One region of the Alkalihalobacillus pseudalcaliphilus genome, then DNA from elsewhere that is predicted to be linked to it. Evidence: predicted binding sites of a transcription regulator. Region 1 holds the regulator's gene; each other region holds the start of a gene.
The links. Region 1 encodes LexA, which represses DNA repair genes until DNA is damaged. Its sites were predicted from a motif close to CGAACATATGTTCG; they were not measured.
Positions count from the first base shown of each region.

Region 1 (5,020 bases):
GCGGAAGATTATGAATTGTATCAAGAAACTGTTCGCAAAGCAAAGGATGCAGAAATCGGTATTTGGAATCCCGAAAATCCATTATTAGAGATGCCTTTTGAATTTAGAGCAAGGGAAACAGGGAATGGTCTACATCGATATGTCGGTAACTCGGATACAAAAACGTATGTTGAACCGAATGAATGGGAGCAGGTCCCTGTAGATAAAAGAATTTTCTTTGCATCGGTTGAAGAAGCAGAAGCTAATGGTTATGTAGAAGCGGGCGAAGAAATCATCCCGGATGAGGAACTCATTTCCATGCAAATATTAAGTGTCAATGATTTGCATGGAAAAATAGATCAAACTTATCCGGTAACGGTTGGAGAAGAATTATTACAAGTAGGTCGATTTGATTATGTGGCTGCCTATTTAAATGAATGGTCAAAACGTAATCAGAATACATTTATCGTCCATGCAGGAGATATGATAGGTGGCAGTTCACCTGTTTCCGCTTTATTTCAAGATGAGCCTGTGATAGAAATGATGAATGAAATTGGCTTTGATTTCGGCACGGTTGGAAATCATGAATTTGATGAAGGAACAGAAGAATTAATGAGAATTGTCAAGGGTGGAGATCATCCTGAAGGTAAAGGTTCTCCCGGATATGCGGGCATGGATTTCCCATTGCTTTGTGCAAACTGTTTGGATAAAGAAAGTGGTGAGCATTTCCTTCCGCCTTATGAAGTTGTTGAGGTTGAAGGCGAGCAAGTAGCTTTTATCGGTGTTAATACGACCGATACGGTTAATATGGTTATCCCTGATGGCATCAAAGATATTGAATTTACTGATGAAGTAGAAGCTGTGAATTCCGCTGTAGAAGAATTAAAGGCACAAGGAGTACGTGCGATTATCGTACTTGCCCATATGGCTGCCACACAGTCAGGTGAGACAGCGGTAGGCCCAGCAGCAGATCTAGCCAAAGAAGTAGATGATGAAGTAGATATAATTTTTGCCGGGCATAACCATCAAATTGTCAATGCGATGGTTGACGATGTCTTGATTGTTCAAGCTTATGAATATGGAAAAGCATTTGGTGCGGTTGACGTAACCATAGACCCTGTAACAGGAGATATAGTTGAAAAGGAAGCGGAGATCATCTATGTCGACCAAGCTAAAATCGAACCTGAACCAGCGGTTGGAGCAATTCTAGCAGACTATGAAAACCGTGTAGCTCCTATTTTAAATGAAGTGGTAGGGCATGCAGCAATTGATATGGTTGGTGGTTATTCTAATGATGGTGACACGGCACTTGGTAATTTAATTGCTGATAGCATGTTATGGCAGATGAAAAGTGATTTTGCTTTAATGAATGGTGGCGGAATACGTGACCAGCTCCCCGCAGGAGAAATAACGTTTAACCGATTGTTTAATATCGTACCGTTTAACAATGTCTTAGTAACCTTTGAAGTAACCGGAGCTGAACTACGTGAAATCTTAAACGCACAAATCACGAGTTATGGCCCGGATTTTAGTATAGCAGGCTTTCATTATACGTGGGATCAAACGAGCGATGAAGTTGTCGATATTATGTTACTAGATGGTTCTTTGATTGATGAGAGTAGAACGTATACGGTAACAACTAATAACTATATGGCTGAGTCAAATGGAGATAAATATCGATTAATGGGTCAATATGCGAAAAATATGGTAACTGGCCCAGAGGATTTGGAGGCATTGATTGCCTTTGTCAAAACATTCCATGAACCGATTGCCTATCACGTAGAAGGTAGAATTGCTGAGATTAGCTCATTACCGGAAGAAGAACCGACACCAGAACCAGAACCTGAGAATCCTAAGCCGGAAGAACCAAAGCCAGAAACACCAAAACCTGAAGAGCCTAAACCACATCCCGAGGAGCCTATTGATTTCTTAATAGCGGATATCAAAATGAGTGGGCATGAGGCTACGATTAGCTCAGAGAACTTAGACATGCTTGCTGAAAGTGCGACGCTCATCGTCGATTTAAGTTCGGTTGAATCAGAGGAACTGGTTCTTTCACTTACAGTTGAGCAAATGAGGCTTTTAGTGAAAAAAAAAGTATCGTTAGAACTCATCTCAACCGGTTTAACTCTTTTGATCCCGCTCGAGAATTTTACAGGTGAACAGTCCTTTCAATTATTTATAAATCAGCTGGTATATACGGAAGGCACACCAAGTACTGTGTACGAGTTAATAATTAAAGAAGGAAAAGACCTAGTCAAAACTTTTGACGTACCTATTACATTATCATTCACCTACGTTGCTGATGCCGTTACAAATAGTGAGAATCTAGCTGTTTATCATTGGAATGAAAAGAAACAACAGTGGGATGTTCTTCCATCAAGTAGCGTTGATAGTGAGCGTGTTACAGCAACGACAAACCACTTCTCTATTTTTACAGTTTTAGAAGGTGACAAGGAACAACTGGATGAAGAGGAGAAAAACGGGAATGATCATAATAAGGAAAAAGATCGTGAACAAAATCAAGATGATGAAGTTGATGGGGGAGGAACAGGAGGAACAGGTGACAATAATAAAAAGACGTTACCACATACAGCCACTTCTCATTATCAATGGCTATTGCTTGGGGTATTATTATTCATAATCTCTGTTATCATGTTTCAATATAACAGAAGACGTATAGCGATGAACTAAAAGAAAAAGCCTTTGGGTTCCAAAGGCTTTTTCTCATAAAAAACAAATTAATGGATCGTGCGGAACACACCAATTACTTTCCCGAGAATGGAAACATTTTTTAATAGGATAGGATCCATGGTCGCATTCTCTGGCTGTAGACGAATATAGTCTTGTTCTTTAAAAAAACGTTTTACGGTTGCTTCTTCATCTTCTGTCATCGCCACAATGATATCGCCATTATTGGCGGTTTGTTGCTGTCTCACAATAACCATATCTCCATTAAAAATACCAGCCTCAATCATACTATCTCCTTCAATGACGAGTACATACGTATTTTCATTAGCTGCTAAATGCTCAGGTAAAGGCAAATAACCTTCAACATTTTCAACGGCTGTAATAGGAAGACCTGCTGTGACTTTCCCGATAATCGGAATATAATTTGCTTTTCTTTCCACTTGATTGGCTTCCACCATCGTATCATCCAAAGTTAATACTTCAATCGCTCTAGGTTTAGTAGGGTCTCTACGGATAAACCCTTTCTTTTCCAATCGAGATAAATGCCCATGGACGGTGGAACTTGAAGCTAGTCCAACTGCTTCGCCTATCTCTCTAACTGAAGGTGGATATCCTTTTTTTCGTACTTCAACTTTAATATAATCTAGTATTTCTTGTTGCCTTTTTGATAGTTTTGTCATGAGCTGTCACCTCGCTTATATTTCCTTCGTAACTAAATTGTACCATGCGAACATATGTAATGCAAACATAAGTTCTAAAAAACGGTTGACACAAACAGTTGTTCTCATTTATGATAAAAGCGAACGTACATTCTATAAATGAGGTGTTTCGGATGAAAAGATTATCAGGGCAAGAGTGGGCGATTGTTTGTACAGGTTTTTTGACTTTAATGTTTATGTGCTTTACTTTACTATTGACTAATGATGAATTAGAGAAACATGAAATAGTAATAGAATCTTCAGAGGAAATTGATAGAGTTGTATCAAATGCTGAATTTGAAAAAAGAGAAGAGCAGAAGTCGCAATTTACTGTTAATCATCAAAAGGTGGAATTAGAGGAAGATGGAGAAAATTAATGTCGTTTTATATTGTCGAGTTAGTACAGATAAACAAAGTCAACAAACCTCGCTAAAAAGACAAAGAGAAGAACTGACCGATTATGCAAATCGTTTAGGCTGGTCGATCGTTCAAGTATATGAAGAGATTGAAAGTGGTTATTCCATTGATCGTCCTGGACTTTTAGATATGTTAGAAGAATGTAAAGAAGAGACTGTTCATCAAGTATTAGTTCAGGATGATACACGGATTGGCAGAGGTCATGCCAAGATGGCTATCTTACATGAGTTAAGAAAATATAATACATCTATTTACACATTTCAACATAATGGAGAATTAGAATTATCAGATGCCGATCATATGGTGTTAGATATCGTGGCTATTGTTGAAGAATATCAACGGAAACTACATAATTTGAAGATAAGTAGAGGAATGAAAAAAGCCGTTCAAAAAGGATTTAACCCACAAAGAAATATTAAAAATCAAGAAGCGGGGGGGAGAACCAAAAAAGAAGTACCGATTGAGGAAATTGTTCGTTTACGCCAACTTGAATTAACGTTTCATGATATTGCAGCGACTTTAAGAGGGTTTGGTTTTGATGTATCAAAAGCAACCGTGCACCGTAGATATCAACAATATATAAAAGAGAGACAATCTGAATAAATACGTGTATGTATTTTCTTTTTCGATAGTTTATGATCAGGTGAACGCTAATGCTTGCATCAATGAAATTAAACATGCTACACTCATTAAAGGTTTAATGGGGATGTTTTGTATAAGAAAGTGAGTGGATGATATGCTATCGAAAGACAAGATTAATCGTATAAATGAGTTATCAAAAAGATCAAAGACAACGGGGTTATCGAAAGAAGAACAGTTAGAACAGCAGAAGCTCCGCAAAGAATATATTCAAACATTTAGAGGGGCATTTAAAAATCAATTACACAGCGTAAAGGTTGTCGATGAAAACGGTGATGATGTGACACCGGAGGCACTAAAAAAAAGCAAAGACACGTACAAAGGGTTTACCCATTAAATAGACAAGGCTGCTGCTAGTTATTCTGAACATAATTAGCGGCAGCTTTTTATATGTTCTATAGAGTGAAATGAGTCAGTATCAATTTTTTTATGAACACCTTAATTGCTTGTGATTTATGTGTATAAACGATATGATAAAAAGCGAAGGTAATGGATTTAAAGGAAAGGATGAAATAAAATGACAACTACTATTGAGCAATTAGCAATTAATACGATTCGTACACTCTCTATCGATGCTGTAGAGAAGGCAAACTCAG
Region 1 covers NZ_JAQQWS010000001.1:135,447-140,466, forward strand. The annotation lists gene PQ479_RS00665 (DUF6359 domain-containing protein) at 1-2,673, shown strand, start outside; gene lexA (transcriptional repressor LexA) at 2,721-3,350, opposite strand; gene PQ479_RS00675 (hypothetical protein) at 3,503-3,745, shown strand; gene PQ479_RS00680 (YneB family resolvase-like protein) at 3,741-4,388, shown strand; gene PQ479_RS00685 (DUF896 domain-containing protein) at 4,522-4,761, shown strand; gene tkt (transketolase) at 4,942-5,020, shown strand, end outside.

Region 2 (5,020 bases), on a different contig from region 1:
AATTTATCCACACTCACTTTATCCTTGATCCAATTTAGGAAACTTCTAATAGTTTATCATAATATTTATGATTTCTAAATGATAAAGATAAAGTTAAGTCATTTCGCTACATAAAAGAAAAAGCGACAATTTCCTCGGAAATAATCGCTTTTTCTTTTTTTAGTTATTCCGCCTTAATGGTAATGTCACACACCTAAATGAACCACCTGATTTTATAATCTCTGAAAAATCGATTTCAATAACCTCAAACCCACGCTCTATTAACTTTCGGTTCGTTTGTTCATTTTTAGGTAAAGCAACTATCTTTCGGTGCCCTAATGATAAGATATTGACCGCTAAAGAAAATTGCTCTTCGTCGTCTACTTCAATACAATCATATTTACGTTGTATGATCTTCAAAGATTCCTCGTTGATAGCAGGCGGATATATGAGTGCCTCTGATTCAGAAATGGGATTAAATACACAATCAAGATGTAAATACTTCTCATCAAAATCAATAAGATGAAACGAGTGGTTTGGATGACGCATTTGAAGAAGTTCTAAGGTTACTTTAGCTGTTCGACCACTGTTTCCAATAAAAACATCTGATTGCGCAAGAACAACATCTCCACCTTCAATAGTACCTGCTTCTATTTCATGATACGGTATCTTCTCTTGCTGTAAAAATTGTAAAAGTTGTTCTCTTTCTTTTTTCCTAATATCTCTTTTCAAATGACCTACATATAAAGTATCTTCAATAACAAAACCAATATCTCTAGTGAATACCTGTTCCGGACATTCTTCATTAGCTGATATTAGCATGACATCTACACCATGCTTCCTCAATGTTTCAACAAGCATTTGATGCTCGGATTGAGCAATTCCTCGATTGATATTAGCTTTTTTATAATGTGCTTGTATCTCATTAATAGCCTCTTCTATAGACATATAGGTTGGTTGACAAAGTACAACTTTTTGTAGTTGTTCATATTCCGTCAGACATTGTATTTGAATCATCTTCCAAATCCTTTCTTAATATGAAGAGTTAGTATGATGTATAAAAGTAGTGGAATATTGAACAAAATGGAAAGTACGTACATATAGTAAAATGAAATCGTTTCCTAGGAGGTATATCTGTGATTTTCCAAACATACCGTATGCAACAGTTACTTCATCACGACCCAATTCTACGTAGTACTTATCATGAAATTTTTGCCTATATTAACAATGAAGAACAGGCATTACGTTTTCTCTTTGAGCAATATGTGATAAAAGAGCCTATATTCCAAAATGCTTACCTTCATTTAACTCATCCTAGTTAACGGCGTGGAATTAAACGTATAATTAACAGAATTAAAGCAATGACCAATAATATATTGATTAAGCCACCTGCAATTTCGAAACTAAATCCAAGTATCCATAAAATAATTAAGATTACGATAATAGTCCACATACTGTTCTCCCACCTTCCCAATTTTTTTATTGCTTTAAATCAATCATTCCACCCTGAGGGGTTTTTGAAACATGTTAAATTCATTTATCTTATTTTGTCTCATTTTCATTTAAATTATAAAACTAAAAAAGAATCGCCTATATGGCGACTCTTTTTATTCTTCAAACGTTAATAACAACTCATACCCATTTTCAGATATAATCTTCCCGTTTTTATGTTCATGAAGGTGGACTAAATAATCATTGGTAGCATTCATAAATTGCTCTTTGTCATAATTGATTAATGCTTGCTCAATCAACTGATTAATCTTATTTTTTTTATAATGGTACAACGAATATTCTAAAATGGCCTGGGCATATAAAGATTGAACAGTTGTTTCAGAACGGTTTTGCAAATTTTTTATCACATGTAATTGCTTTAAAACATTCTTATCCATAGCGAATTGGTGATTCATCTCGTATCCCTCCATTATAACCTTTTCAAAAATATTCCCATATTTCCTAAGATTTAAACCAGCCCTTTAATGAAAGCGTTTCCTTTTATTATTATATTAACACTATTTTGTTGAATTTTCAAACATTATCTACTTTACATTTAGTTTTAAAAATAGCTTGTGATTTGCCAATTTTTCGCAAATCACAAGCTTATTAATGGATGTACCAATTAATCGATTACACGCATCGTATCAATTTCTTCTAATGTAAAGTGGAATACTTCTTTTAAATCATCTTCATAAAAAATCATTGAATTTGTTATATCATCAATTTTGATCAATCTTCCAATAAATTGACTACGCCCATGAACAGGAGATGTCGTTTCTACCTTTACTAATTTATTTTGTTCTAGCCATTGGTTTAATAACATACGATACCTTTCCATCTTACTCACCATCCTTAACACTCTTATCTACTAAAACATAGTTTTCTATAAAGGACTAGATACAAACGTCCTATAAATAAATCTTCTTGCAATTTTAAAAAGATATCGTATAATAAGAACGTACGTTCTTATGTATGAGGAGGTTTAAAAATGGTTTCAAATGAAGATTATACGCTTATTCAACGATATATTATATTAAATACCGTTCGCAAAGCTCTTGAAATGGATTATACAAAAATTGAACAGCTAGCAACTAAATTCAAGCCTTTTTACCTCGCCCAACAAACGTTAATCTTAGATCAGGTAAGTAAGGATTTAATGCCTATAAAGAAATCCATGCAAAAAAAACATATTAAAATTGGACCTTTACGAGTCGTTGGTCTATTTAGTGAGTACCAATTTCATATAAATGGTTACGAACAAACGAACAAGATTTTGAATGTCCACTTACGTAACCAGGCTTTTGACTATATTAAAACGTTTTATACGAAGTAGTTTTGTATGAAAGTGACTTATGGGCAATCGGTTGTGCCTTGAAGTTAGCTGGTTCATGATTCCCTTCGCACCTTTTCTTGCAGATGCTCCATGGTTTGGCCTCTGCATCTTCACGCTAACCACCTTTTTGTGCAGATGCTCCATGGTTTAGCCTCTGTATCTTCACATTAACTGCCTCTTTGTGCAGCTACTCCATGGTTTGGCCTCAGTATCTTCACGTTAACCACCGCTCCATGGTTTAGCGTTTGTATCTGAACAAACCTTTATTAATCGTTAAGGCGATAGCTGACTTTTATCTTTGTTGGTGGCGAAGTGAATTGGCTTTGCCATGTGTCTTTTTGTATGAAGGATGCCTAATGTAGGGGCTTGGTCTCTACGGTTTACTGAACATGTATGGAATTTATTGATAGGTGGTTATAATGAGGGGCATTACGTTCGTGAGATACAAGGGTTTTTATTTCTTTTGAGCTGATCAAAAGCTGTGTTGAGCAGCTTTCCCTAACAGTCAACACAGCTTTATCTCATTTCTATAACCTTACTCTTTAGAGCGTATTTAGACTAATACTTTTTGAATAGCTTCAACCACTCTGTCCGCTTGGAATGGCTTGACAATAAAGTCTTTCGCTCCATTTTGTATGGCATCAATTACCATTGATTGCTGTCCCATTGCTGAACACATAATGACTTTTGCACTAGCGTCCTCTTCCCTAATTTTTTTTAGTGCCTCAATACCATCCATTTCAGGCATTGTAATGTCCATTGTCACTAAATCAGGCTTAACTTCCTTATATTTAGCAATAGCTTCTTGTCCATTAGCGGCCTCACCAGCAATATCATAGCCATTTTTCGTTAATATATCCTTAATCATCATTCTCATAAAAGCAGCATCATCTACGATTAAAATTGAAGCCATTTTAGTTCCACCTTTCGCTCGCAAGCTTATTCTTTATCAATTAATTTTTCTAAATTTAAAATGGTATACATCTTATCACCAATCTTAACGACACCATTCAAATATGAGACTTGATTGCTACCAACCACCTCTGGCGTCGGTTCGATATCACTGTTTTCAATATCAAAGACATCTTTTGCCTCATCAACGATTAAGCCAAAGTCGATTTCATCTTTTTGAATGACTAGTATCCGAGTAGCATCATCATTATTTTTTTCAGCGATCCCAAATCTTAAACGTAAGTCAATGACTGGAATAATAACGCCACGCAGGTTCATGACTCCTTTCATAAAGCTATCTGCGTTTGGGATTCTAGTAATAGGTAGCATCCGTTCTATAGATTGGATATATTCTACAGGTATTGCATAATCCTCTTGCTCAATTCGGAATGCAATAATTTTTGTTTGTTCATACTCCACCAAAGTTTGAGTCATAAGAACAACCCTTCCTCTATTTAATTAAAGCGTTGGAATCAATAATTAAAGCGACTTGACCATCACCTAAAATTGTTGCTCCAGAAATTGCAAATATGTTGGTTAAATATTTACCTAATGATTTCAAGACAATATCATGCTGACCAATCAAGCGATCGACGACAAGACCGGCCATTTTATTCCCTTTTTGAATGATAATTAATGATAGATGCTCAGCGTTTTCGTCCTGTGAATTCACATCAAATACTTCGTTTAGGAAAACTAAAGGAATCACTTTCCCTCTAAAATCAATAACCTGCTTATTGTGAACCGTATAAACATCTTCTTTAGCAATAATCGCTGTTTCTACAATAGAAGTAAGTGGTACAGCATACTTCTCCATTCCTAATTCAATAAGCATGACATCAATAATAGATAATGTCAGAGGCAATTGAATAGAAAACATAGAACCTTGCCCTAATGTCGATTGAACAGACACACTTCCACCTAGAGATTCAAAAGTAGTTCTTACCACATCGAGACCTACTCCACGCCCAGAAATATCGGTAATCTTCTCTGCCGTACTAAAACCAGAAGAGAATAAAAGACCATACACTTCTTGATCACTTAAATGGTCGATTTCAGATTCAGAGATTACGCCATTTTGTAACGCCTTCTTTATAACGTTCTCTCGGTTGATACCTCTTCCATCATCTTCAATCTCAATAAAGACATGATTGCCACTATGATAAGCTCTTAGCGTAATTGTACCAACCTCAGGCTTTCCAAGCGTCTTTCTTTCTTCAACTGTTTCAATACCATGATCAATAGAGTTCCTTAATAAATGTA
Region 2 covers NZ_JAQQWS010000004.1:269,566-274,585, reverse strand. The annotation lists gene PQ479_RS11340 (hypothetical protein) at 1-11, opposite strand, end outside; gene PQ479_RS11335 (dimethylarginine dimethylaminohydrolase family protein) at 160-996, opposite strand; gene PQ479_RS11330 (hypothetical protein) at 1,116-1,301, shown strand; gene PQ479_RS11325 (lmo0937 family membrane protein) at 1,298-1,432, opposite strand; gene PQ479_RS11320 (IDEAL domain-containing protein) at 1,587-1,886, opposite strand; gene PQ479_RS11315 (LSm family protein) at 2,096-2,311, opposite strand; gene PQ479_RS11310 (YhjD family protein) at 2,462-2,806, shown strand; gene PQ479_RS11305 (response regulator) at 3,360-3,719, opposite strand; gene PQ479_RS11300 (chemotaxis protein CheW) at 3,746-4,192, opposite strand; gene PQ479_RS11295 (chemotaxis protein CheA) at 4,209-5,020, opposite strand, start outside.
Region 2: PQ479_RS11310 (YhjD family protein) is a predicted target of LexA. The motif match lies at 2,427-2,440, and genes of this name have one in related genera.

Region 3 (5,020 bases), 1.0 Mb from region 1:
TAAAAGAGCAGCCTCATGAGCTGCTTTTTTTATTACTTAAGAAAATGTTGCGAAGATGAAAACTTTTTTATTCCTGTTAAAAATTTAATGCAAAACCCAATAAACTCCATGGTACGTAAGATGTAACAGACTAAAATGTAGTTTGGAAAGCCACCATATTAGTGAAAGGGGGCTTTCAAATATGAGAAAATTTGCTTTGTCAATTGCATCTGTTATGGTGCTAGCAAGTAGTTTAGTCGCTTGTAATAATACGGATCAAGCGGGTGTACGAAATCATTCCATTACAGGGATGGAAATGAGTGAGACGCGTCATGAAATGAATGGCCACCGTACGAATACTTTTTCTAATAAAGGGTATTATGGTGGTTCAGAATTTGGATCAACTCAAGCACCGAGTCAAGACAATCAAAACACTTATGGACCAAAAGGTTTTGGGCACAGTCCTTATCGTATGAACAATAATCAAATTGGTCATCATGATAAGCGTAGTGGTTTTTGGACGAATGGTGTAACCGGTAATGACCGTGCTCGTATGGTTGATGAGAATGGTGTTGTCAATAAGCGTGCCAATCATCGCAACTTTGGTGTCCGTAATTCTCATCATAATGGTATGAATGTTGAGAATTTCCGCGGTAACCATTCAATTGGTCGTGATCACAACACTGGATTAAGAGCAACTCAAACACATCGTGGTCAAGCCGCATCTAAAATTGCTAAGCATGTAGAAGCTATTGATGGTGTAAATGAATCCCATGTTATTATTCATGGTAATGATATTGTGGTTGCAGTTGATGGTAACGTTCAAGGTACAGAAGATAAAATCAAACGAACAGTACGAGGGTTAACAAACGGAGACCGTGATATACATGTGGTGACAGATAAAGACATGTATGGTCGAGTTCAAGGTTTGAATAACCAACTTCGTCAAGGCACCGGTGAAGCTGTTGATGAAATCGGCTCAACGTTTGAAGCCATGTTAAAAGATATTGGACGTGCCGTCCAACGACCTTTTGAACGTACACGATAATTTGAACATTTGATTTCAACCTTTCTAAAATGAATGAACAAGGCCATTTATGGGAACGCTGAACCCATAAATGGTTCATTTTTTTTATAAAAGGATAGGTGGAGACAAATGAAAATCATTAAATTTTTAATCAACAAAAAAGAATATCCTATTATCCTTGGCTTGTTGTTTTTTATAGGGCTAAGTTGGTTTTTATTATTGGATCAAGAAGATGTAGTCGAACCAAGTGATCATAGTACTTTAGATGTTCGAGAAGAGAAAACCGTTGGAGCCTATGCTCCGTTGACAATGAAGGTTGTCTTAGAACGGCTTTATTTAGATGGAAATGTGCAGAAGGAAGTCATTGAGGAAACGATTTGGTCCATGGAAGACTTTTGGGCCCAGTATGAGGGTTGGGATCTAATTGACCAGAATCAAGATGAAATGGTTTTTCAAACAGAAGTAGATGATGTTTCTCCCATTGTTAAAATTAATGGCTTTTTTGGTTTAACAGACGATAATTATTTACACATTTATGAAGGTATACCAGAAGAAGACCAAATTATTCATTCGTTTTTTCAGATTGATACCGAAAAACTTGAAACGAAACAGTATCAGCAATTAAAAGAAGGGGTTCGGATTCAAGATAAAGCTCATTTTCAAAAGGTTATTGATATGTTAAGGGCTATGCAAAAAGAAGAAAGCTAATTGTATGGTTATAGCTCGAGGCAAGAGGAACGAATAACTTTTCTAAAGCACAAAGACACGTATAAGGTGATTTGTGCTTTTTTGTATGAAAGTTAGTACTCATTTCTCGAGATAACTTGACATTTCGGTCTTTGTTTTTGGTCCGTTTTTGAAAATAGAAATGACCTCACAGACGAATGAATTCGTCTGAAGGTTCATTTCTATTTTCAAAACTTCACGCAGTCGCGTGAAGTAGCCAAGCAAGCTTGGCTAACGGTCCAAAAACACTTGGATTTTAGATGCTAATCCTGATGAGTTATTACTCTCTCTTTTTTTTTGTTGGTGGTGGCTGTTTGTCAGTGCGCTGAATCTTTTTAGGAAAGCTCTTGCGAGCTCCTTTCTAAAAAGCGGCGGGGTTACGGCAAAATGTGAGAATCCTCAAAACCGTTATGAATGAAAAACCACCAGTTAAAGAACAAAATCACACTTTCATATTTGTTGGTGGCGTAAGTGAATCTGTGCTTCACCATGTGAGTTTTGTATGAAAGTTACCCTAAAGGTGATGGGCACTTCTTCGAAAATCGGTGCCCTTTCCTCCTGCAGGAGTTGGCCCCAATCCCTCCGCTAGGGTTCGTGCAGGCTTCTTGGTTAGTGAGTTTCTCTCATATAAAACTTGCATGATAACTTGCTAAGCAACTCATCACCACAAAAACGAAAGTTGGATATTGTTATTGGCTCGGTGGCTCCTCATTCACTTTGTTTTTGTTGTTATTTACTTTAATGAAAGTTATTTGTATTTGAGAATGAGCAGTCACCTAGCGGACGAAAACATGCGGAGACTCCCATGGGGGGTAGTGGCAGAGCTGAAATCCACTAGCGAAGCTAGTTAGTTCGGCGCCACCCCATAGGACGCGGAGCATGATTTTCGGTAGCGGCAATTAGTGCTCCACATTTCAGCGTTAGTCAACTTTCATACAAAATAAATAAAAAGTTATCAAAATCCGTTTAGTAAAGAAAAAACACTACTTTCATATTTGTTGGTGGTGAAGTGAATAAATAGGACTTCACTTCACCATAAGCGTTTTGTATGTGTGTAAAAAGCTATTCGGGAGATGGGGGATATGCTAAAATAGAAATAAATGTTCGTATTTAGAGGAGAGTTTATCAATTGATAGAATATGTATCAGGAAAATTAGTGAGTGTAGAAACGCCATATATCGTTATTGACCATCACGGATTGGGTTATCAAGTTTTTTGTGCGAATCCATTTGTATTTGAGAAGAGTATGAATGAGCACATTCAAGTTTATACCTATCATTATGTGAAGGAAGATTTAATCCGTTTGTTTGGATTTCAGTCAAAGTCAGAACGAGACTTGTTTGAGAAGCTCTTAAATGTATCAGGTATTGGACCAAAAGGTGCCTTAGCCATTTTGGCTTCAGGACAGCCTGATCAAGTCGTCTCAGCCATTGAATCAGAAGATGAAGCTTTTTTAGTCAAGTTCCCTGGTGTTGGTAAAAAAACAGCAAGGCAAATTATCCTTGATTTAAAAGGTAAATTAGAAGAATTTACGATTACATTATTAACGCCTGCTGCTGACGTAAAAAGAACGGCGAAAGTCACAGCAAATAATGAGGCTTTGGAAGAAGCATTTGAAGCGTTGCGTGCTTTAGGTTACGTAGAAAAGGAACTCAAAAAGGTGCGACCAACATTATCAGAGGAAACCCTCTCAACAGATGCCTATATAAGAAAAGCGTTACAGCTTATGCTTAAAGCGTAAAAGGAGGTAAAGTCATGGAAGAGAGAATGGTTTCGGCCAGTCAGCAGTGGGAGGATCAAACCGCTGAACAATCAGTGAGACCATTACGCTTATTAGATTATATTGGTCAAGAGGATGTTAAGAAAAATTTAGAAGTATTTATAGAGGCTGCTAAAATGAGAGAGGAAAGCCTCGATCATGTCTTATTGTACGGTCCTCCTGGGCTTGGAAAAACAACGTTATCAACGATTATTGCAAATGAAATGGATGTACAAATTCGAACGACGTCTGGCCCGGCTATTGAGAGACCGGGTGATTTAGCAGCCATTTTAACGGCTCTAGAACCAGGTGATGTACTTTTTATAGATGAAATTCATCGATTAAATCGGATCGTCGAAGAGGTATTATACCCGGCAATGGAGGATTTCTGTCTCGATATTGTGATTGGTAAAGGACCTACAGCACGTTCAGTGCGGTTAGATTTACCTCCTTTTACGTTAGTCGGTGCTACAACGAGGGCTGGTATGCTCTCAGCTCCTTTACGCGATCGTTTTGGGGTTTTAGCCCGACTTGAGTTTTATAACGTGGATGAATTAACACAAATTGTCAAGCGGACGGCAGACGTATTAGATATTGAAATGGACCACGAAGCGGCAATAGAAATGGCAAGTAGATCGCGTGGCACACCAAGGATTGCCAATCGCCTTTTACGGAGGGTGAGGGACTTTGCCCAAGTGCAGGCAGATGGGGCTGTTTCCTATGAAATTGCCAGTCATGCTTTGCAAAAACTTCAAGTTGATGAATTAGGACTCGATCATATCGATCATAAACTTTTATTTGCGATGATGGACCGATTTAATGGTGGTCCAGTTGGTATTGAAACGATTTCTTCGACCATTGGGGAAGAGGCTGATACGATTGAAGATGTCTATGAACCATATCTTTTACAGATTGGATTTATTCAAAGAACACCACGTGGACGAATTCTGACGCCGTTATGTTATCAGCATTTTCAACGGGAGGAACCATCGAAATGAATACCATCCCTAAGTTCATTATTACGATTGGAGTCGTTTTGATTGTAGTCGGCATTTTGTGGCAACTATTTGGACGTTTTATCCCACTTGGCAAGCTACCAGGTGATATTGTCATTAAAGGAGAGAATACAAGCTTTTATTTTCCTGTTGTTACATGTCTACTTATAAGTGTGGTACTGTCACTTATTTTTATTTTGATTGGTCGCTTTCGCTAAACTCTTGATTAATTGTTAAAGTTTCGATAAAATTATTAAGATGCCCAATTTTGAACGGATAGAAAAGGTGACCTTACGAATGCACGTAGAAGATTTTGATTTTCATTTACCTGAACATTTAATCGCACAGACGCCGCTACAAGACCGAACGGCGTCTCGTTTGCTTGTCTTAAATAAACAAACTGGAGAGATTCAGGACGATCATTTTCCTGATGTTTTAGCTTATCTTCAACCTGGAGATTGTTTGGTATTAAACGATACCCGCGTTTTACCAGCAAGGTTATTTGGTGTAAAAGCCGAGACCGGTGCTAAGGTT
Region 3 covers NZ_JAQQWS010000001.1:1,176,941-1,181,960, reverse strand. The annotation lists gene safA (SafA/ExsA family spore coat assembly protein) at 1-3, shown strand, start outside; gene PQ479_RS05955 (YhcN/YlaJ family sporulation lipoprotein) at 182-1,027, shown strand; gene PQ479_RS05950 (intercompartmental signaling factor BofC) at 1,136-1,714, shown strand; gene ruvA (Holliday junction branch migration protein RuvA) at 2,862-3,473, shown strand; gene ruvB (Holliday junction branch migration DNA helicase RuvB) at 3,488-4,489, shown strand; gene PQ479_RS05935 (DUF2905 domain-containing protein) at 4,486-4,704, shown strand; gene queA (tRNA preQ1(34) S-adenosylmethionine ribosyltransferase-isomerase QueA) at 4,784-5,020, shown strand, end outside.
Region 3: ruvA (Holliday junction branch migration protein RuvA) is a predicted target of LexA. The motif match lies at 2,826-2,839, and genes of this name have one in related genera.